DNA from 4 places in the Candidatus Merdisoma sp. HCP28S3_D10 genome. Region 4 is predicted to be linked to each of the others. Evidence: riboswitches for the same ligand, from Rfam matches in the RefSeq annotation. Region 4 holds a riboswitch; each other region holds the start of a gene.
The links. A riboswitch is a leader RNA that binds a small molecule or an ion and turns the genes downstream of it on or off. The one in region 4 is predicted to bind cobalamin.
Positions count from the first base shown of each region.

Region 1: linked by a shared signal. The riboswitch ahead of ACTNCH_RS05405 (ABC transporter substrate-binding protein) and the one ahead of nikB (nickel ABC transporter permease) in region 4 are both predicted to bind cobalamin.
Region 2: linked by a shared signal. The riboswitch ahead of ACTNCH_RS02760 (sirohydrochlorin cobaltochelatase) and the one ahead of nikB (nickel ABC transporter permease) in region 4 are both predicted to bind cobalamin.
Region 3: linked by a shared signal. The riboswitch ahead of ACTNCH_RS01105 (tRNA threonylcarbamoyladenosine dehydratase) and the one ahead of nikB (nickel ABC transporter permease) in region 4 are both predicted to bind cobalamin.

Region 1 covers NZ_JBQHTG010000002.1:66,266-71,618, forward strand. The annotation lists gene ACTNCH_RS05390 (PqqD family protein) at 1-78, shown strand, start outside; gene ACTNCH_RS05395 (CapA family protein) at 196-1,437, shown strand; tRNA gene ACTNCH_RS05400 (tRNA-Glu) at 1,587-1,658, shown strand; cobalamin riboswitch at 1,774-1,991, shown strand; gene ACTNCH_RS05405 (ABC transporter substrate-binding protein) at 2,128-3,189, shown strand; gene ACTNCH_RS05410 (FecCD family ABC transporter permease) at 3,216-4,274, shown strand; gene ACTNCH_RS05415 (ABC transporter ATP-binding protein) at 4,287-5,075, shown strand.
Region 2 covers NZ_JBQHTG010000001.1:596,510-601,862, reverse strand. The annotation lists gene ACTNCH_RS02765 (Na+/H+ antiporter NhaC family protein) at 1-1,112, shown strand, start outside; cobalamin riboswitch at 1,173-1,354, shown strand; gene ACTNCH_RS02760 (sirohydrochlorin cobaltochelatase) at 1,517-2,740, shown strand; gene ACTNCH_RS02755 (hypothetical protein) at 2,766-3,335, shown strand; gene ACTNCH_RS02750 (hypothetical protein) at 3,434-3,892, shown strand; gene ACTNCH_RS02745 (ABC transporter substrate-binding protein) at 3,889-5,034, shown strand; gene ACTNCH_RS02740 (FecCD family ABC transporter permease) at 5,069-5,353, shown strand, end outside.
Region 3 covers NZ_JBQHTG010000001.1:253,519-258,871, reverse strand. The annotation lists gene ACTNCH_RS01125 (Fic family protein) at 1-360, opposite strand, end outside; tRNA gene ACTNCH_RS01120 (tRNA-Trp) at 529-599, opposite strand; gene ACTNCH_RS01115 (hypothetical protein) at 1,084-1,728, shown strand; gene ACTNCH_RS01110 (4Fe-4S binding protein) at 1,806-2,690, shown strand; cobalamin riboswitch at 2,752-2,880, shown strand; gene ACTNCH_RS01105 (tRNA threonylcarbamoyladenosine dehydratase) at 3,008-3,769, shown strand; gene cobI (precorrin-2 C(20)-methyltransferase) at 3,770-4,471, shown strand; gene cobM (precorrin-4 C(11)-methyltransferase) at 4,476-5,234, shown strand; gene hemA (glutamyl-tRNA reductase) at 5,231-5,353, shown strand, end outside.
Region 4 covers NZ_JBQHTG010000003.1:258,951-264,303, reverse strand. The annotation lists partial or broken gene ACTNCH_RS09580 (ABC transporter ATP-binding protein) at 1-115, opposite strand, end outside; gene ACTNCH_RS09575 (ABC transporter substrate-binding protein) at 146-934, opposite strand; gene ACTNCH_RS09570 (ABC transporter substrate-binding protein) at 835-1,731, opposite strand; gene nikC (nickel transporter permease) at 1,728-2,567, opposite strand; gene nikB (nickel ABC transporter permease) at 2,564-3,508, opposite strand; cobalamin riboswitch at 3,623-3,836, opposite strand; gene ACTNCH_RS09555 (threonine/serine exporter family protein) at 4,023-4,772, shown strand; gene ACTNCH_RS09550 (threonine/serine exporter family protein) at 4,788-5,231, shown strand; gene ACTNCH_RS09545 (class I SAM-dependent methyltransferase) at 5,215-5,353, shown strand, end outside.

The DNA.
Region 1 (5,353 bases), on a different contig from region 4:
CTTACAAGGTTTTTCCAGATCCTGTATCAGAATCACTATATTGGATACAGTACTCCGCTGAAACAGAAAGAATCATAAAAGATTAAGAATTGGCAGCAGCCCTTCCTCCCGGAGGACTGTTGCCTTTTTCATTGGAAACAGGTAAAATAGACATCAGATAGAAAAAGAAACGGCGTCAGCGAAGGGACGGAAATGATGGCGGGACGAAAAGGCTCTTTTTTCAGTGAACTGTTAAAATATATCTCAGTCAGCATTCTGGCGGTTTTTACAGCGCTTCTGGTAGGAGGCGTGCTGTGGGCGGCGGAAGGCTTTTCCGTGCCCGGAAAAAGTGGGGAAACTCTGGCAGATGCGAAAGAAGAGGGCAAACTTTCCGTGGAGGTTCCGACGGTTCAGGTGGTGCAGCCCGCAGAGAAAGACAACGCCGGGGAAAATCCGGACGCCGAAAATCCGGATGTTTTTTTAGAGGAAGAAGCCCCGAACGCTCCCCAGGATACAGCCGAACCCAAAGAGAATGTCACGCTTCTTTTTGCAGGCGACCTGTTCCTGACCGACATATTGCAGGAAAAATATGATAAAAACGGGGCTTCGGCCGCGGCCGCCCCAGAGCTTCTGTCTGTCACCCGCAGCGCGGATATCTTTATGCTGAATCAGGAATTCCCCTTTGGCACCACAGGCGAAGCGGTGGAGGATAAGGAGTATACCTTCCGGGTAGATCCGAAGTATGTGTCCCTGCTGCCGGAGCTGGGCGTGGACGTGGTAACACTGGCCAATAACCATATGCTGGATTACGGACGGGGCCCGCTTAAGGAGACCCTTGAAGCGTTGGACGAGGCAGGAATTCTCCATGTGGGAGCGGGGCAGAACCTGGAGGAGGCCAGCGCCTTGAAAACCATCGAGGCAGGAGGATGGACCATCGGCTTTCTCGGAGCCACCCGTGTGATTCCGGAGCATTCCTGGACGGCGTCCTGGAGCAATTCCGGTCTCTTTACCACCTATGATCCCACGAAGCTTCTGGGGGAGATACAGGCGGCGAAGCAGCAGTTCGACTATGTGGTGGTCTATGTCCATTGGGGAATCGAGCGGAACACAGAGCCGGAGGAGTATCAGAAGTCCTTGGCCCGCCAGTATATCGACGCCGGGGCAGACGCTGTGATCGGCGCGCACCCCCATGTGCTGCAGGGGATTGAATATTATCAGGGGAAACCGATTTTTTATAGCCTGGGCAATTTTATTTTCGCGAACCGGACCTACGAAACCATGATGGCAGAGCTGACCATTACAGACGACGGCATAGAGGTAAGGGTGATTCCTTGTGTCAGTACGGCCAACCAGATGGGACTGATGGACGGCAGTGGGCGGGCAGCCTTCTACGGAAACCTGCAGGGACTGTGCTTCGGCGGCGTTACGATAGGGGAAGATGGAAGCGTCAGGGAGTAAGAGAAAAAAGATGTATAAATTATCAGAAAAATATAAAAAATACGTGAAATATAAAGAAATTAAAAATTTTGAGAAAAACACTTGCATTTCCTGTTGCCTTATTATATACTAAACAAGTCGCAAGGGTGCGGCACAAAAACATAGGAAATGGTCGATTGGTCAAGCGGTTAAGACGTCGCCCTCTCACGGCGAAAACAGGGGTTCGATTCCCCTATCGACTGCTGAAAAGCTTCTGGTTATCCAGGAGCTTTTTTGTTTTATCGCACTGTGGAGAAGTGGAAGGAACTGGCATGGATTAACAATATTTGATGCTTGACAAGAAAAAAGAAAATAGGTAATATATCTAACGGAGTGAGTGTCGGCTAACAGAAATGTTGAGCCGGTGAAAAGGGAAACAGGTGTAAATCCTGTGCGGTGCCGCCGCTGTAAGCGCGAAGTTTCAGGGCCGTTTTCCTTCACTGTCCGCAAGGTACAGGAAATGGTACGGGACGGGAAGAAGGAAGACAAATAAGGCCGGCGTAAGTCAGAAGACCTGCTTATTCTGCTTTTGCTGTCACGGTCCATGACATTTGCGAAAGATAGAGGGCGCAGTGCGTCCGGATGCCGAATACGGGTGCATCTTCTGATTTGAATAGATCAGAGGGTGCTTTTTTATGGACAAATTATTATACAGAACGAAGGAGAAGAAACATGAAGAAGAAAGTAGTAAGCGTACTCTTAAGTACCTGTCTCGCGGCGAGCCTGCTGGCTGGCTGCGGTTCCAAGGCTGCGGATACCACAACAGAGGAGAACACAGAGGCTGCCGAAAGCACCGACGAGGCAAAGGAGACTGCAGACGCAGACGACGCCTATGAGCCGGTTACCATTACCCTGAACCTGGAGCGTTCCGGATTGGGCGAGAACGTAGAGTACACCATCACCAAAATGCCCTCCGCTGTGGTAGCTTCCGGTGACCAGATGGCAGACTTTTTCTTTGATCTGGGACTGCAGGATCGGATGGTAGGCTATACCAAGGGCTTCTGCTGGAGTACGGCTTCTGAGTATCCGGCCCGCGATCAGGTTCCCCAGCTGATGAACCCGGGCGAGGGTCTGACAAATCTGTCCAAGGAAGAGCTGCTGGCAACCGGCTGCGATTTCCTGATGGGCTGGGATTCCACATTTTCCGATAAGAATTTCAACAAGGATTTCTGCGATGAGAATGGTATCGCCATGTATTTCCCGTATGTATGCACAGACAGCGCAACCTTTGCGGATCTGTATAAGGACTATGAAACTCTGGGCGAGATCTTCAAGGTGCAGGATCTGGCAGCTGAGAAGGTGCAGGCTATGAAGGATACCCTGCAGGAGGTGCAGGACGCTCTGGGCGATGAGGCCTATGAGAATCCGGTAAAAGTATTTGCTTATGATTCCGGAGAGGATGTACCGTTTACCGCTTGCCAGGGTATGCCGGGCGATATCATCAAGAAGGCCGGCGGTATCTCCATCTTCGATGATATCGAAGCAGGCTGGGCAAAGCCCTCCTGGGAGGAAGTGGTAGAGCGTGATCCGGACGTGATTCTGATTCTGGAGTATACCGGAGACGATGTAGCAGAGAAGCGGGAGTTCCTGGAGACCAATGAATTCACCAAGGATCTGCGCGCCGTAAAGGAAGGCAGAATCTACTCCGTATGCTGCAGCGATATGCAGGGAAGCGCAGGAAGCGCCAACGCAGTGAAGACCATTGCAGAGCAGCTGTATCCGGATAAATTCTAACAGGGGAAAAGACAGGGGAGAAAGCTATGAAAGGAACAGTAAAGTCGGGCAAAGGCCGCTTCCTTGTGACTCTGTTGCTGGTATTGCTGCTGATTGCCGCGGTATTGACCATATCCGTAACCATCGGCGCAGTGAACGTCTCAGCAGGCGATATTGGCAAAATTCTTGTAAATAAAATCTCCGGGAAGGATATCTTTCGAATTGCCTGGGAGGGCAAGACAGAAAATATCATCTGGAATATCCGGTTCCCCCGCGTGCTGATGGCCTTTATCGTAGGTGCGGGACTGGCTCTGTGCGGCGTCCTGATGCAGGCGCTGACGAAAAATCCCCTGGCGGATCCCTATGTACTTGGCATCTCTTCCGGCGCTTCCGCCGGAGCAGTCTGTGCCATCCTGCTTGGCTGGTTCAGCTTCATGGGCGGGTATTCCGTTATCTTTGGCGCTACCATGGGAGCGGCTGTCTCCATCTGTCTGTCTTTAAGTATCGCCTCCATTCATGGCCGGATTACCTCGACGCAGTTGGTTCTGGCGGGTATCGCGACTTCGGCCCTGTTCTCAGCCTTTACCAATCTGATGGTATACGGAATCAATACGGGATCGGATAAGACGAAGATGGCGCTCTATTGGATGGTAGGATCCTTAAGCGGAGCCACCTGGAGCAAGCTGAGATATGTGGTGGTGGTTGGCGTTGTGGTAATCGTGGTCATTTTCCTATTCGCGAAGGAGCTGGACGTATTGCTTCTGGGCGACGATGTGGCGGAGACGCTGGGCGTGGATACGCGGAAAATGAAGTTGGTTATCATCGCGGCTTCCACGATTCTGACTGGCGTTGTAGTATCGGTCAGCGGCGTGATCGGCTTTGTGGGGCTGGTGGTGCCTCATATCATGCGGAGTTTTGTGGGATCCGGACACAGACGCCTGATTCCCATGGCGATTCTGGGAGGAGGACTCTTCACAATGCTTACCGATCTGATTTCGCGTACCATCATCGCCCCGTCTGAATTGCCCATCGGCGTGGTAGCGGCCTTTTTCGGCGCGCCCTTCTTCCTGTACCTGATTCGTCGGGGCAATATGGGAAAAAAGTAGAGGAGTCAGGTTATGAGTTTACAGGTAAAAAATCTGGATTATCAGATAGGCGGAAAAAGCATTCTGGAACAAATCTGCCTGGAGGTGAAGGACGGGGAATTTGTCGGCCTGGTAGGACCGAACGGCTGCGGCAAATCCACCCTTCTGAAGAATATCTACCGGACTTATAAGCCGGGCCGGGGGACAGTCTTTCTGAACGAAAAGGACGTGCTGGATTTTTCCTTCAAGAAAATGGCCGGAGAAATGGCGGTTATGGCGCAGGAAAACCATGTGGAGTTTGATTTTGAGGTGCGGGATATGGTCATGTTCGGCCGGTATGCCAAGAAGAAATTCCTGCAGGGAGATTCCGCGGAGGATCGGAAGCTTTGTGAGAAATGTCTCCGGGAGGTGGGACTGTCCGGCTATGAGCACCGCTCCTACTTAAGCCTCTCCGGAGGCGAGAAGCAGCGTGTGCTGCTGGCCCGGGTGCTGATGCAGGAGAGCGCCTTTATCGTGCTGGACGAGCCCACCAACCATCTGGACGTGAGCTACCAGTATCAGATTATGGATATTTTAAAGGGGCAGGAAGTGACGGTATTTTCGTCCATTCACGACCTGAATCTGGCTGCCCTGTACTGCGATCGGATTATTTTCATGTACCAGGGGAAAATTGTGGACTACGGTACGCCGGAAGAGGTGCTCACAAAAGAAAATATTCGGGAATACTTTGGCATTGAAGCGCAGATCACAACCAATACGGCCACCGGAAAGCGCCAGATCTATTATCTGCCCGGTTGGGTCAAAAGCGGAAAAAGGGCTTGACAAAATCCGCTTCTCTGCCTATAATAAACGCAGATTTACACATAAACCAAAAGGCTTTGACGGGAACAAGTAGAAGTCGGAGGGAGCGGACAGAAAGCAGCCGGGCGATGAGAGGCGCGCGTATCTCCTGATTTTGAATACATCCCCGAGCTTCGCACCGAACCCATTTCCGGAAGCGTTTTTCCGAGGCAGGAAGTAGGCTGCGACGGAATCCCGCACCCGTTAGCGTGCTAGAGTGTCGATAGCTGGCACTTGAAGAGGTAAGCAGCGCGAGCTGT
Region 2 (5,353 bases), on a different contig from region 4:
GAAGCGTCATGCGTCCCGTGACGGATAAGCACAACATTTCCCGGGCGAAGCTGGCGTATCTCATCGACGCCACAGCGGCGCCTATCTGTATCATTGCCCCGATTTCTTCCTGGGCGGCCGCAGTAACCGGCTTTGTAGAGGGAGAGGACGGACTGGCCCTGTTTGTCAGCGCGATTCCCTATAATTTCTACGCGATTCTGACTATCGTTATGATGATTACGATAGCAATTCTGAACATTGATTTCGGTTCTATGAAGGTCCATGAGGACAACGCAAAGAAGGGCGACCTGTTTACTACGCCGGATAGACCTTACGGCAACGCAGAAGGCCTGGATAACGTGGGAAATGGTTCCGTAAAGGATTTGCTGATTCCGATTCTTTCCCTGATCATCTGCTGTGTTATCGGCATGATTTACACCGGCGGCTTCTTTGACGGCGCGGACTTCGTGACCGCCTTCTCCAACAGCGACGCGTCCATCGGTCTGGCCATCGGAAGTGCTTTCGCCCTGGTCATCACGATTCTGCTGTATGTGAGCCGTAAGATCCTGGGCTTCAAGGAGTGCATGAACTGCATTCCCGAGGGCTTCAAGGCCATGGTTCCGGCCATCATGATTCTGACCTTCGCCTGGACCCTGAAGGCCATGACAGACAGCCTGGGCGCCGCGGAGTTCGTGGCTAATCTGATTAAGAGCAGTTCTCAGGGTATGGTTGCTCTGCTTCCGGCTATTATTTTCTTGGTTGGATGCTTCCTGGCTTTTGCCACCGGAACCTCCTGGGGAACCTTTGGTATCCTGATTCCGATTGTGGTAGACGCGTTCCAGACCACCCATCCGGCGTTGATGACCGTGGCCATCTCTGCCTGCATGGCGGGCGCTGTCTGCGGCGACCACTGCTCCCCGATTTCCGATACGACCATTATGGCGTCCGCGGGAGCCCAGTGTAATCATGTGAACCACGTATCGACCCAGTTACCCTACGCGGTGAGTGTGGCGATGATTTCCTTTATCACCTACATCGTGGCCGGATTTACCCAGTCTGCGGTGATTTCCCTGCCGGTGGGTATCGTGCTGCTGCTGGGATATCTGTTCCTTATGAAAAAACGTGGAAAATAATCGCGGAAAACAGTTGATTATTTTAAAAAGCCTGTTATACTACAGGTGTAGGTTGTGAAAATTAAATAGGAAGCAGCTGGTGCCGTTTCAAAAAACGGAGAATAGGGAAGCAGGTGAGAATCCTGCGCGATCTCGTCACTGTAAGCAGGAGTGGATTGCCATTACGTCACTGAGTCATCGGGAAGACGGCAAGACGCGATAGTACTGTAAGCCAGGAGACCTGCCAGACTGTGGTGCGGGGAATAAATTTTATTCCGGATCACGAAGATTGATTGTACCGAATGAAGAAATAGAAATCAGGAACAACTGAGATCCGACGATCCATTCGATCGTCGGATTTTTTTATCCCCGATTTTCCTGTTTAATTCAGAAATCCAAAATTACCTTCGGGGAGGAAAAGAAAGATGAAAAAGAAACTTGTAACACTCTTATGCGTAACCACTCTGACAGCATCCATGCTGGCAGGCTGCGGCAGCAAGGCTGAGACGCCGGCTGCAGACACTACTACTACGGAAGAGACCACAGAAGCTGCAGAGGAGACTGCAGACGACGCGGACGCAGATCAGGAGGCAGCTGACAACGTAGCAGCCCTGATTGATAAGATCTATGTTCAGGAGAGAACAGAGACCACAGACGCTGACTGTAAGGCAGCCAAGGAAGCATGGGACGCTCTGACAGACGCTCAGAAGGAGCTGGTAGAGGGCGAGAACGCTGATCCGGATTACTTCGGACGCGACACCGGAGACGCTTCCAAGGATGATCCGAGAAACCAGGACGAGATCGGCGAGAACGAGCTGCTGGTAGTAAGTTTTGGTACTTCCTTCAATGACAGCCGTGTAGCTGATATCAAGGGTATCGAGGACGCTCTGGCAGAGGCAAATCCGGACTGGTCCGTAAGACGTGCCTTTACCGCACAGATCATCATCAATCATATCCAGGCCCGCGACGGCGAGGCAATTGACAACATGGATCAGGCTCTGGATCGCGCAGTTGCCAACGGCGTAAAGAACCTGGTAGTACAGCCGACCCATCTGATGCACGGCGCTGAGTACGACGAGCTGATGGAGGCGGTAGACGCATACAAAGATAAATTTGAGTCTGTAAAGGTAGCTGAGCCGCTTCTGGGCGAGGTTGGAGCAGACGCTTCCGCAATCAACGCAGACAAGAAGGCTGTTGCCGAGGCTATTACTGCTGAGGCTGTAAAGACGGCTGGTTTTGATACTCTGGATGCAGCAAAGGAAGATGGCGTGGCATTCGTATTTATGGGTCATGGTACCTCCCATAACGCAAAGGTGTCCTACAGCCAGATGCAGGCACAGATGAAGGATCTGGGATATGAGAACGTATTTATCGGAACCGTAGAGGGCGAGCCGGAAGAGACTGCATGCGAGAATGTGATTAACGCAGTTGCAGAGGCTGGTTACACCAAGGTTGTACTTCGTCCGCTGATGGTAGTTGCCGGCGACCATGCAAACAACGACATGGCAGGCGACGATGACGATTCCTGGAAGAGTATGTTCAACGCATCCGGCAAGTTCGAGAGCGTAGACTGCCAGATCGCAGGTCTGGGCGAGATCGAGGCAATCCAGAATCTCTATGTTGCTCATACCGCAGAGGCTATGAAATAAGTAAGGATAAAGGACAAGAAAAGAAATGAAGAAGAAAATCATCGCGTTAATGGGAATGGCAGTTATAAGCTGCGCACTGCTGATGGGATGCGGCAGCAAGGCTGAGACGCCGGCTGCAGAGACTACCACAGAGGCGGAAAGCTCCGATGAGGAAACTGCAAAGACAGAAGAAACGGCGGAGCCGGAAAAGGCTGATTCAGAAGAAGCTGCAGCTGTGACACTGGAGGACGGCGTTTACACCGCAGATTTCAATACAGACAGCAGTATGTTCCATGTAAATGAATTTTACGAGGGAAAGGGAACGCTGACCGTAAAGGACGGACAGATGACCATTCATGTGGTTATGCCTTCCAAGAACATTGTGAATCTGTATGAAGGTCTGGCAGAGGATGCCCAGAAGGACGGCGCAGAGCTTCTGCAGCCGACCGTAGAGACCGTAGATTTCGGCGATGGTACAGAACCGGAGGAGGCCAATGCCTTCGACGTACCGGTTCCCGCACTGGACGAGGAATTTGACCTGGCGCTGATCGGAACCAAGGGCGTATGGTATGACCATAAGGTCAGCGTATCCAATCCGGAGCTTCTTCAGGACTAGGTTTTAGAAAAAGCGAACAATAACATGCAGGGGCTGTTGTAGAATGTGCAGAACGTTTTGCGGCAGCCCCCTTGTTCCATAGAAAGAGGATGAGCAGGATGACACTTGGAGAATTACAGCTTGAGGACGGCAGCTACACCGTAGAGGTAAGCCTGGAGGGCGGAAGCGGAAGGGCAACCATAGAAAGCCCTACGGAACTGTCCGTAGAGGACGGACAGGCGATGGCAGAGATTACCTGGAGCAGCAATCATTATGATTATATGGTGGTGGACGGAGAAAAATATCTTCCGGTAAGCAGAGAGGAACACTCTGTTTTTGAAATTCCGGTGGAGGTATTTGACGAGGAGATCCCCGTAATCGGCGATACCACAGCCATGAGTACGCCCCACGAGGTGGAGTATACCCTGACCTTTGCGTCGGATTCTATTCAGACCGGCAAAGGAAGCGGTAACGGAAATCAGAGCGCAGGTATGGCTGCGGCGGGAATCATTCTTGTGGCGGTAGCGGCAGGGATTGCGGCAACCGTGATTCAGAAAAAGAGGAATACAAAGGCATGAAAAAGAAATGGACGGCGCTGCTGCTGTGTCTGGCCTTGTGCCTGACAGCGGCCTGCGGATCAGCGGGTGGCGGCGGAGCAGAGAAAAAGCGCGACACAGAAATCAGTAAAGAGCTGACCTGGACGGACAGCATGAAGCTGGAGTACGCGCAGAAATTTACCGTAGACAATTACGAGGGCGGTTATGAGCTGGTGACGATTGCGGATGACGGACGCTTTCTGGTGGTTCCGGAAGGAAAAGAAGCGCCGGAGGATCTGGATTCGGATATCACGGTTCTGAGACAGCCCATTCAGAATATATATCTGGTAGCCACGGCAGCCATGGATATGTTCGTATCCCTGGACGCCCTGGACAGCGTCCGCTTTAGCGGAACGAAGGCGGAGGGCTGGTATATCGAGGAAGCGAAGAACGCCATGGAAAATGGCAGCATTCTCTACGCAGGCAAATATTCCGCGCCGGATTATGAGCAGATCCTGGCAGAACACTGCGGGCTGGCCATTGAGAATACCATGATTTCCCATACGCCGGAGGTAAAGGAGCAGCTTGAGAAATTCGGGATCCCGGTTCTGGTGGATCATTCCAGCTACGAGCCGGAGCCGCTGGGCCGGACCGAGTGGGTGAAGCTTTACGGACTTCTGACCGGGCATGAGGAAGAAGCGGAGGCGGCCTTTGCCAGAGAAGCCGACGCTTTTAAAGCAATCAGCGGTGAGAAAGCTACCGGCAAGACCGTGGCCTTTTTCTATATTACCAGTACCGGCGAGGCAAATGTGCGGAAATCAGCGGATTATCTGCCGAAGATGATTGAGCTGGCAGGGGGAAGCTATATCTTCCAGAATCTGGGAAGCGAAGAGGACGCGACCTCGACGATGTCCATGCAGATGGAGGAATTCTACGCAGGAGCAAAGGACGCGGATTATATCATTTACAACAGTACCATCGAAGGAGAGCTGTCCTCCATGGAGGATCTGCTGGCGAAGAGCCCGCTGCTTCAGAAATTCCGGGCAGTGCAGGAGGATCATGTGTACTGTACGACGAAGAATCTGTACCAGTCTACCATGGAGCTGGGAACGATTATCTCCGATATCCACCGGATGCTGACGGGGGACGATGGGGATCTGACATACCTGTATAAGCTAAACTGAGCATGAGAGAAGAGACAGGAGGAAGAAGATAGACATGAACCGGGTGACAGGCGGCAGCAATGCCGGAAACAGAGGACGATACGGGGCGGCCTTTTTCATATTGGCCTTGCTGGTGCTGGTATTTCTGGTCTTAAGCATCTGTATCGGAACCGTAACGATTCCCCTTCAGGAGATTCCACGGATTCTGGGAAAAAACGGAAGCAGTGATACCTATACGGATATCGTTATGGGAATCCGTTTCCCCAGGGCGGCTGCGGCAGGTATTCTGGGCGGCGGACTGGCCCTGTCAGGGTATCTGTTGCAGACCTTCTTCCACAAC
Region 3 (5,353 bases), on a different contig from region 4:
CAGGATTTTGTGAAGCTGTAGAATGTAGTTCTGCGTGATTGGAATCGCATCAAAGCTCTCATGAATAATACTTAGCACATCGCGGTATCCAGCAATTTCCTGCTCATCCCGGTTCCGCGGCGTGGTTTTTTCCTCGACAAGCTGCCGGATTCGGGTACTCGTGGTGACGATGCCCTCGATGGCATTCGATGCCTCGGTGCTCTGTATCTTAGCGATCTCCACAAGCTTTTCGAGGTCTTCCGGGCGCTGCTTCAAATACAGTTCCTGCTTTCCGGCTTCCTTGTATATGGCTGCAATCAGGCCAAGAACATCCGAGTCCCATTTCTGTTCCTTGATTGCGGAGTAATTGAAGGTTCTCATTCCCGTACCTCCTTTCGGTTTCCCTTAAATGATAATGCAAAATAAGGGAATAGTCAATAAACTGTGCCATAAATCCCTTACTATTATGCCTATATTAAGGGATTTATACAAGAATTGACATAATCAAAAAAGAAAAGCCCGAAAGCATTCCGCTTTCAGGCTTCTTAGCAGGGGATGAGAGAATCGAACTCCCACTAAGGGTTTTGGAGACCCCTGTCATGCCATTTGACCAATCCCCTGTATCAAACGTGCTTAATATTTATATCATGAAAAGGGGTGGAATGTCAAGCATTATTTTAAAAATAAGTGAAATTTGAAAAATTTGAGAAAAATAAAGGAAGATATTGTCAAAATTACTATAAATTGGTAAAATAGCAGTGCCGATAAAAGGTATGTCGTGTGAAAAAGGCGCATATCCGGTCGGCACTGTTTTCTTATGAAACAGGATTCATTTTACACGATATGCAGCGCGGTGTCTTCCGCGGCTGTTCACGAAAGATAAAGGTCTGGATTTCAGTTCGAAATCAACACACCCAAAGTACGCCCAAGGGCGAAGTATGCAAAAATGATTTGTCCTTCATGTTTGGAGTTACGATGAATCTGTACGAGCATCAGAGTACTTGGAATGAAAACATGCCGCTGCGGGGATTTTTCTACTTCTCGGAGTTATATCAGCGGTACTTGAAAAGGCAAAACATTAAGCTTACAGACGAGAAAAAGCCAGTGATGGTTCCATTCCCCAAGTATGTGGTTTTTTATAACGGAACAGCAAATATGCCGGATCGAGTGGAAATGAAGCTTTCTGACTGTTTTTTAAAACCGGATCGGGAAGAAGGAGAACCTTGTCTGGAGTGTAAAGCGACCGTATTGAATATCAATGCGGGCCGGAATAATGACATGATGCGAAAATGCCGTAGATTATCAGACTATGCGGAGTTCATCGCGCAGATTCGCTGGAAGATGGATGAAGGCTGGTCCCTGGAAGAGGCAACGGAGATTAGCATCAAGCGGTGCATTGACAGGGGAATACTGGAAGATATCCTGACAAAACATGGAACGGAGGTGTGCAGGATGATACTGACAGAGTATGACGAACAGGAAGAACGGGAATATCAGAGAGCAGAAGGCCGTGCAGAGGGCCGTGCAGAGGGCCGGGAGTTAGGCTTGGTGGAAGGCCGTGCAGAAGGTCGGGAATTAGGCCGTGTGGAAAATATGCTTTCTATGATTCAAAAGAAGTGTGCAAAGGGGAAATCGCTGGCCCAGATCGCGGATGAATTGGAAGAAGACATAGGGGTCATCCATCCACTGTATGATTTGGTTGTGAAATACCCGGATAAGACGGCAGAAGAATTGCTGAAGCTTAGATAAATCGTATTTCCAATCTGCCGCGCATGTGTTATAATAATTACAACTGAGAAAAATTACGAAATATGGAGGAGAAAAATATGGCAGCATTAACCATTGACGCAGACGAGGAAAAGCGTCTGAAGGGACTTGGATTTTTAAATAACAGAGGTACAGACAGCTTTTCTGCCCGTGTCCTCACCGTAAACGGAAAAATAACGGCGGCCCAGCAGCGATGCCTGGCAGAGGCGGCAGAGCAGTTCGGAAATGGCAACCTGACCTTTACCACCCGTCTGACCGTGGAGGTACAGGGAATCCCCTACGAAAAGATCGGGGCGTTTCAGGAGTATATCGCAAAGGAAGGCCTGGAGACCGGCGGAACCGGTCCGAAGGTGCGCCCTATCGTATCCTGTAAGGGAAGCACCTGCCAGTATGGCCTGCTGGATTCCTTTGCCATTTCGGAGGAAATCCATGAGCGCTTCTATAAGGGCTATCACGATGTAAAACTGCCCCATAAATTCAAAATCGCGGTAGGCGGCTGCCCCAATAACTGCGTGAAGCCCAACCTGAACGATGTGGGAATCATCGGCCAGAGCATTCCGAATTTTGATAAGGAAGCCTGCAAGGGCTGTAAAAAGTGTGCCGTGGAGGCAGTCTGTCCTATGGGCGCTGCCAAGGTTGTGGACAAGAAGCTCCAGATCGATCCGGAGCTTTGTATCCATTGCGGACGCTGCCGCGGCAAATGTCACTTTGACGCCATGAAGGAAAGCACCTATGGATTCAAGATCTATATCGGAGGCCGCTGGGGAAAGAAGATTTCCCATGGTCGGGCTCTTAGTAAGATCTTTACCTCCAAGGACGAGGCTCTGGACGTGATCGAACGGGCGATTCTGTTCTTCCGGGATCAGGGACAACCGGGAGAGCGCTTCGCGGAAACCATCGAGCGTGTCGGCTTTGAGAAGGTAGAAAAAGCACTGCTGGGTTGAAATGGGAAACCCAGGGGGGTATATTTTATTGACGAAAGTCTGTCTGTATGCTAAACTGACTAAGACGAAAAACGCAGAGAGTATGCCTTGAGCATAAAACAGGGGAATCAGGTGAAAGGCCTGAGCGATCCGGTCACTGTAAGCAGCTTGTCTGCAAAGCCAGGCTACCTGATCTTTGCGGCAATGGACAGGCTTCCGTGGAAAGTGGTTCCGGATATATTTGGCGGCGGGATAAGAGAAAATCCCCTGCCGATGATAAGGAGAGATCTGTCGATACAGATCTCTTTTTTAATTTACAGATGCATGAGGAGAAAAAGATGTTAAACCAGTTTTCAAGAACTGAATTATTACTGGGAAAGGAAGCCATGGAGCTTCTTAAGGAAGCCCGGATAGCCGTCTTTGGTATCGGCGGCGTGGGCGGTTATGTGGTGGAGGCCCTGGTCCGGAGCGGCGTAGGGGCTTTCGATCTGATTGACGACGATAAGGTATGTCTGACGAACCTGAACCGTCAGATTATCGCTACCCGGAAAACCGTAGGACAGTACAAAACCGACGTGATGAAGGAGCGGATTCTGGATATCAATCCGGATGCTCAGGTGGAGACGCACCGGTGCTTCTTCCTTCCGGAGAATAAGGAACAGTTTGATTTTGCCAGCTATACCTATGTGGTGGACGCCATTGACACGGTCACTGCGAAGATTTCTCTGGTGGAGGAATGTGAAAAGGCTGGTGTACCCCTTATCAGCAGTATGGGCGCAGGCAACAAGCTGAACCCTTTCCTGTTTGAGGTGGCGGATATTTACCAGACCAGCGTGTGCCCGCTGGCGAGAGTGATGCGGCGGGAGCTGAAGAAACGGGGGATTCCGAAGTTGAAGGTGCTTTATTCCAGAGAGAAGTCGGTGTGCCCCATTGAGAACGGGGAAGTAAGCGGGGAATGCCCGCAGCGGCGATCGGTTCCCGGCTCTACTGCGTATGTACCGTCCGTAGCCGGACTTTTAATCGCAAGCGAAATCATAAAAGACCTGACGGAGGACGCCATGAACCGCGCCCGTGCCGCCCAGGAGCAGGAGGAAAGATAAATGAGTGGAAAATTATATGGTATCGGTGTGGGCCCGGGCGATCCGGAGCTTCTGACACTGAAGGCGAAGCGGATTCTGGACGGGGCAGATGTGATCGCCGTTCCCGTAAAGGAGTCCGGCGAACTGAGCACCGCGCTGGAGATTATCCGTCCGGTGGTGGATCTGGAGAAGAAAGAGCTCCTGGAAGTGGTATTCCGGATGGCGAAGGACACAGAGGAGCGGAAGAAATGCCGGGCAGCCGTAGGCGAGCAGATGACGGCAGAGCTTTCCAAGGGAAAGAATATCGCTATGATCACCCTGGGCGATGTGTCTGTATACAGCACCTATATATATGTCAATCAGTATGTGGCGGAGCATGGCTTTGAAACGGAGATCATTCCGGGTATCCCCTCCTTCTGCAGCGGAGCAGCTGCGGCAAAGCTGCCCCTGATGGAGGGAAATGAATCCCTGGTCATCGTGCCCTCTGTTCGTTCCGGACAGGAGGTGGAGGACGCCATCGCCCATTACGACAACGTGGTGGTTATGAAGGCCGGAGGCAGTATTCCGAAGCTTCTGGAGCTGATGGAAAAGCATGGACGCAGCAGAGCGTGCGCTACCGTGATCAGCTGCGTAGGCATGAAAGACGAATATATCGGACCGATGGATCCGGAGAGAAGCTACAGTTACTTTACAACCGTAATTATCAAGAGAGAGAAGAGGTAGAGCTATGGTATCATTTATCGGTGCAGGCCCGGGCGATCCGGAGCTTTTGACAATCAAGGGAAAGAAACTCATCGACAGCGCGGATATTATCATTTACGCAGGCTCCCTGGTGAACCCCCAGGTGCTGGCAGACGCGAAGGAGGGCGCGCAGATTTATAACAGCGCCACCATGACTCTGGAAGAGGTACTGTCTGTTATGAAGGAAGGCGAGGACAAGGGTCTGAAGGTAGTCCGGGTACATACGGGTGATCCGGCAATCTTCGGGGCGCACCGGGAGCAGATGGACGCCCTTTCTCGCATGGGGATCGAGTATGAAGTCATTCCGGGCGTCAGCTCCTTCCTGGCAACCGCGGCGGCCCTGAAGAAGGAGTATACCCTGCCGGGCGTGAGCCAGACGGTGATCCTGACCCGGATGGAGGGAAGAACTCCCATGCCGGAGGGCGAGAAGCTTGCAGATCTGGCAAAGCACCACGCCACCATGATCATTTTTCTGAGTATCGGTATGATGGACGAGCTGTCCGCTACGCTTCGGAAGGAATACCGACCGGACACACCGGTAGCTGTGGTATATAAGGCAAGCTGGCCGGAGCAGAAAATCGTACGAGGAACCCTTCTGGATATCGCCCAGAAGGTAAAGGAAGCAGGCATTACCAAGACTGCCCTGACGGTGGTAGGCGATTTTCTGGGAGACGACTACGAGCTGTCCAAGCTTTATGATAAGACCTTTACCCACGAATTCCGGAAGGGAGTCAGAGAGTCATGAGTATCCGGCTTATCAGCATCAGCCATAAGACGGCGCCGCTGGAGGTCCGGGAGCTGTTCGCTTTTACGAAAGAGAAGCAGGCAGAGCTTGGAAGAATTCTCCGGGAGGAAGGCGGAGCG
Region 4 (5,353 bases):
CGCTTCCGCTTTCACCTACCAGGCTGATAATTTCCCCTCTTTTCATGTGCAGGGAGAAATCGCGCAAAAACGGCTGTCCATGATATGCAACTGTTATGTTCTCTATATCCAGCATGGGAAAGTCCCCTTTTCTATTTATTCTTCTTTATGACGCCGGTGTGATATCCTTTGTTACCCAGTAGTAATCGCACACATAGCTGTGAACGCCTTCCACGGAAGCCGCGGAGCAGAGATTGAAATTATAGGCGCCGCTGCTGATGGTCGCCACGTCCTCCATCAGGATTTCCTGCATCTGTGTAAAGATTTCCGTCCGCTTTTCCGTATCAAATTCGCCGATCAGCTGTTCATACAGCGCGTCGTATTCTTCATTATGATAATTTCCGTAATTAAAGCTTGTATCGGTAATCTTTCCGTACCAGTGCTTCAGGAAGTTCTCCGGATCTCCGGTAGGTGTGGTTACTTCATTGTTGAACATCAGATCAAAGCCCTGGGATACCCGCAGGTCTACTACATTTTCCGGCATGGAAATGGTGCTCTTGATTCCGATTGCTTCCAGCTGAACCCCATACGCCTGCGCAATCACGTCCTTCTGACGGCTGGTTGTCGCTACAATACTGATGTCGATGTTTTTGCCGTCCAGTTCGCGGTATCCGTCTCCATCGCCGTCTACGATACCGGCCTCGTCCAGCATAGCCTTGGCTGCCTCCGGATCGTAGCTGTACGGGTTAGCCAAATCATACCCGGGTACCGGCGTATTATTGGTGTAAGTATAGGAGCCGCCTGTGGATACATCGCACACGGTCTGACCGTCAATTGCCGTCATCACTGCTTTTCTCAGGGTATCGTTGCCCAGCACTCCGTCAAAATTGATAAACCAGTTGCAGACACGGTTTCCACCGGTGACGTCAATCTGATAATCTCCTGCGTTCTCCAGAACCGCTCTGTCAGACGCCGCAATGTTGATTCCCATGTCGGCAGAACGTCCTGCAAGGCCATTGCGCGGGCAGAAGCCTCCCCGAGCTTCATGACATTGACCGTCTCAAAGGGTACTTCACCGTCCCAGTAATTGTCATTTTTTACCAGCTGGATATCATGTTCCGGATCGTTGGATACAAAGCAGTAGGGTCCTGTACAAATCGGTCCGTCTGCAGCGATATCGCGATCCGCAGAGCCAGCCACATCGATAATGCCATACCAGGGATACGCAAGGCAGCCCGGCAGGTCTACCGTCGGCTCACTTGTTACAATCGTCACAGTCCAGGCTTCATCGTCTGCGCTGATACTGTCATATGTGAAATAATTCCAGGGGTTTCCATTTCCGCCCTTATTGGGATCTGTCACATCAAATAATCTCTCCAGGGATTCCCGAACCTTTGTCGCCGTCATCGGTTCTCCATTGGAGAAGGTTACATTTTCTTTCAGCTTTATAGTCCAGGTCAGCTGATCGTCCGCTACAGACCAGTCTTCTGCCAGCCACGGCGACACGGTGCCGTCGTCCTCAAAACGGGTCAGCGTTTCCAGCGCGCCCCAGCGCATCACAAACCGGCTGTTCCAGTCATCTGCCGGATCCAGGGTTGCGCTAGTCAACTCTGTCGCCACATTTAGCTGTGTTTTCGCGCTTCCTCCGTCTGACGCTGCTTTCTGCTCTGTTCCTGCGCTGCCGCCGCATGCTGTGATACTGCCCGCAAGGCACAGGCTAAGGGCAAGGGCAATCAGTTTTTTTCCATTCATGTCCTCTTTCTCCTCTTCTTTCTTCGTTTTTCTGTTGCATTTGGATCTATCATATCTCTAATACAGTCACCCCAGAGATTAAAGATGACTACCGTAATAAAGACCGCAAGTCCCGGACAAAACAGCAGCCACGGGCTGCTCAGTATATAAGTTCTTCCCTCGCTCAGCATATATCCCCATTCCGGTGTAGGGGGCTGGATTCCAAAGCCAAGGAAGGACAGGCTTGCCAGCGACAGTATGATGGTGCCGATATCCGTCGCCGCCGTAATGATCATCGTAGGAAGCGCGTTGGGCAGCATATATCTCATAAGGATTCTGCTGTGTCTGGATCCTGAGATTTCCGCCGCGGATATATAAGTCCTGTTCCGTATCTTCAGCACCAGGCTTCTGGAAAGCCTGGCGTATCTGGTCCAGCTTACCGCCGCAATTGCAATCATGGAATTTTTCAGACTTGGCCCAAGAATTCCCGCGATTGCCATGGCCAGAATCAGATCCGGGAAGGCGATCATCATATCGCCCACTCTCATGATTACCGCGTCTGCCACTCCGCCGAAATACCCTGCTATGATTCCAAGAAAGGTACCCACAACCAGGATTACCGCCACCAGAATCAGTACGCTGTATACGCTGGTGGTCGCCCCGCAGATCACCCGGGAGAACACGTCCCGTCCCAGCGCGTCGGTTCCAAAATAGTGTTCTTTTCCGGGCGCCTGGAACGCGTCGCTCAGTGACGCGCTCAACGGATCGTAAGGAACAATTTTGTCCGCCAGGAACGCCACTGCCAGAATAAGGAAAACCAGAATGGAAAGCACCGCAAATCTTGTATTCTTTTTCATCCGTTCTCCCCCTCCCTGGTTCTCGGATCAATATAATGATAGGATATATCCACCAGCAGATTTACTACCATATAGATTAGGGCTATCCACAATACGAAGCCCTGGATCAGCGGATAATCCCGCGCCTTTACCGCTCCCACCGCCAGGATACCCAGTCCCGGATAGGAGAAAATAATCTCCACCACTGAGGTTCCTCCGAGAAGCGATCCAAAGGAAAGCCCCAGCATGGTAACCAGCGGAAGCATGGCGTTGGGAAGAACCTGGCGGAACAGTATTTCCCACTGATTCATTCCCCGGGCTCTCGCGCCTGTCACATAATCCTGGTGCATCTCCTCCAGTACCGCCGTGCGCACCTGTCTGGAATATTTGGAGGCCATGGCAATGGCCAGCGTAATCCCCGGCAGCAGCATCTGTTCCATTCCGACGGAGCTGCTCGCCACCTTTACCAGTCCCAGCTTCAAAGCGAAGACATATAATAAGATCAGGCCAATCAGGAAGCCCGGAAGCGAAATACCCAGGAAAGAAAGAAAGCGAACGATATAATCCGCTATCCCGTCCTGTCTGACCGCCGAAAGGATTCCAAGGGGAACCGAAACAATTAACATCAGTCCCAGGGAAAACAGGGCCAGCCGGAACGTTGCCGGCAGCCTTTTCATCAGCAGATCCAGTACCGGGGCGCTTTTACTGAATGAGGTTCCAAAATCTCCGTGAAAAATACCGCCTATCCAGTCCACATATTGCTGTAAAAAGGGTTTGTCCAGTCCCATGGACTGCCTGGCCTGCTCCAGCATTTCCGGACTCGGGGTAATTCCCAGAGAATCATACATGGCTGTGGCCGGATCGCCCGGCGCAAGGTAGGTTAATAAAAAGGTCAGAAAGGAAATGCCTATCAGCACTACGCACATCTGGATAAGTCTGGATACGAGCCTGTTCTTTTTCACTGTTTTCCTCCATTTCAATAAAAAAAGCGACTTAATTACACAAAAAAAGCCATAGATGCTTTTGCATCCATGACCGATTTTACATGGGAAATAAGCCTTCGCAAATAGATCGTTCGCTAAGGTTGCTGCATAGCAGTTCTCCTGACTCACATATTCAGGGAAGAAGCCCAGCGAACTCTCCTCGCCTTCTCAGGTTTACCCCAATGGCGGACTTTCATCTAAGGATCATTCTTTATGTATACAGTGGCGGTACCGTCCATGATTTCCACATGATTCTCTATTCTTTATCAGCCGCTGTACGCGACTGACAACACTATGCTCGTTTATTCTACTTGATTCCTCTATATCTATCAAGATTTTTCCATTTTTTGTCTGCCGATAATTCGGCCTAATCCTTCGAAAACGGGAATTATTTCTCTTTCTGTCCATACTTTCCTTGACCCGCTTCTCTTACATAGGTATAATAACCATAGATTGATCTCAATACAAAATCAGGTATAAGGAAATCAGACAAATGGATTACAAACTTTTACTCGACACTGCCGTCATGGCAGGCGAACTCATGCTGGCCAATGGGGCCGAAACCTACCGGGTGGAGGATACCATGCACCGGATGCTTTCCCTGTCGGGACTGAAGACTGCCGAGGCTTTCGTGATGGTGACCGGCTTTCTGGTGACTCTGGACGACCCGTCCATCCAGTCCATGACGGTGACCCGCCGAATTCAGAGCCGGGGGACAAACCTGAGCATCATCGACGAAATTAACAGTATTTCCAGAGGTCTCTGCGGCGGGAAACTGGAACTGGAGGAAGCCTTCCGGCAGATAAAAAAGCTGAAAAAGGAACCGCACCCTTCCCAGGCCTTTCTGCTGGCCAACGCAGGCGTGGCCGCGGCCTTTGCACTGACCTACGGCGGGACCTGGCAGGAGGCCTTTGTGGCGGGTGTGGCCGGATTTTTCATGGCCATCTGCCTGCATCTGTGCAGCTGCATGAAGCTGCCCTCCTTCTTCGGAATCCTGCTAAGCGCTGTGGTAATCTCATTGTTCGCAGGCGGACTTCTGAAGTTTCTTCCTATTATAGGGAACCTGGATTCCATCATCATCGCGGCCATCATGCCCTTGGTTCCCGGTGTGGCCATCACCAACGCGGTATTTGACACCCTGCACGGGGATTATATCTCCGGCTCCGCCCGGATGATGGAGGCCTTTGTGGTCGCCGCCTCTGTAGCTATGGGTATTGTCATCGGACTTCGTTTCATTCAGTAAGGAGGAAAGGCTTTTATGCTGATACAGGTTATAGGCGCGTTTTTTTCCGTTGTGGCCTTTTCTTTTCTGCTGCACGTACCGCGCAAATATATCATCTGGGCCGGTTTCACCGGCGCGGTGGGCTGGTGGCTATATCTGGTTCTTATGGACCTTCAGTTTTCCATGGCTGTGGCCACTTTCCTGTCCGGGTGTCTCATTTCCCTCTGCGGACAGTTTTTTGCAAGAATTTTAAAGACTCCGGTCACCATTTTTGTTATTCCCGGCATTTTGCCGCTGGTGCCGGGCGCCGGTATGTTCCGGATTGCCCGCTCCGTCATCCGTTCCGACGGAATGACCTCCCACCACGTTACCCAAACGCTGATTGTGGCCGGAATGATTGCCCTGTCCCTCATGGTGGTGGACAGTGTTTTCCGATTATTTTTTAAGAACAAAGGAGATTGTCATGTGGATCGCCAATAACTGGACTGATTATGAAATACTGGATACCTCGAGAGGAGAAAAGCTGGAACGCTGGGGCAACTACCTGCTGGTGCGTCCGGATCCCCAGGTTATCTGGGATACCGAACGGAAGGCCCCGGGCT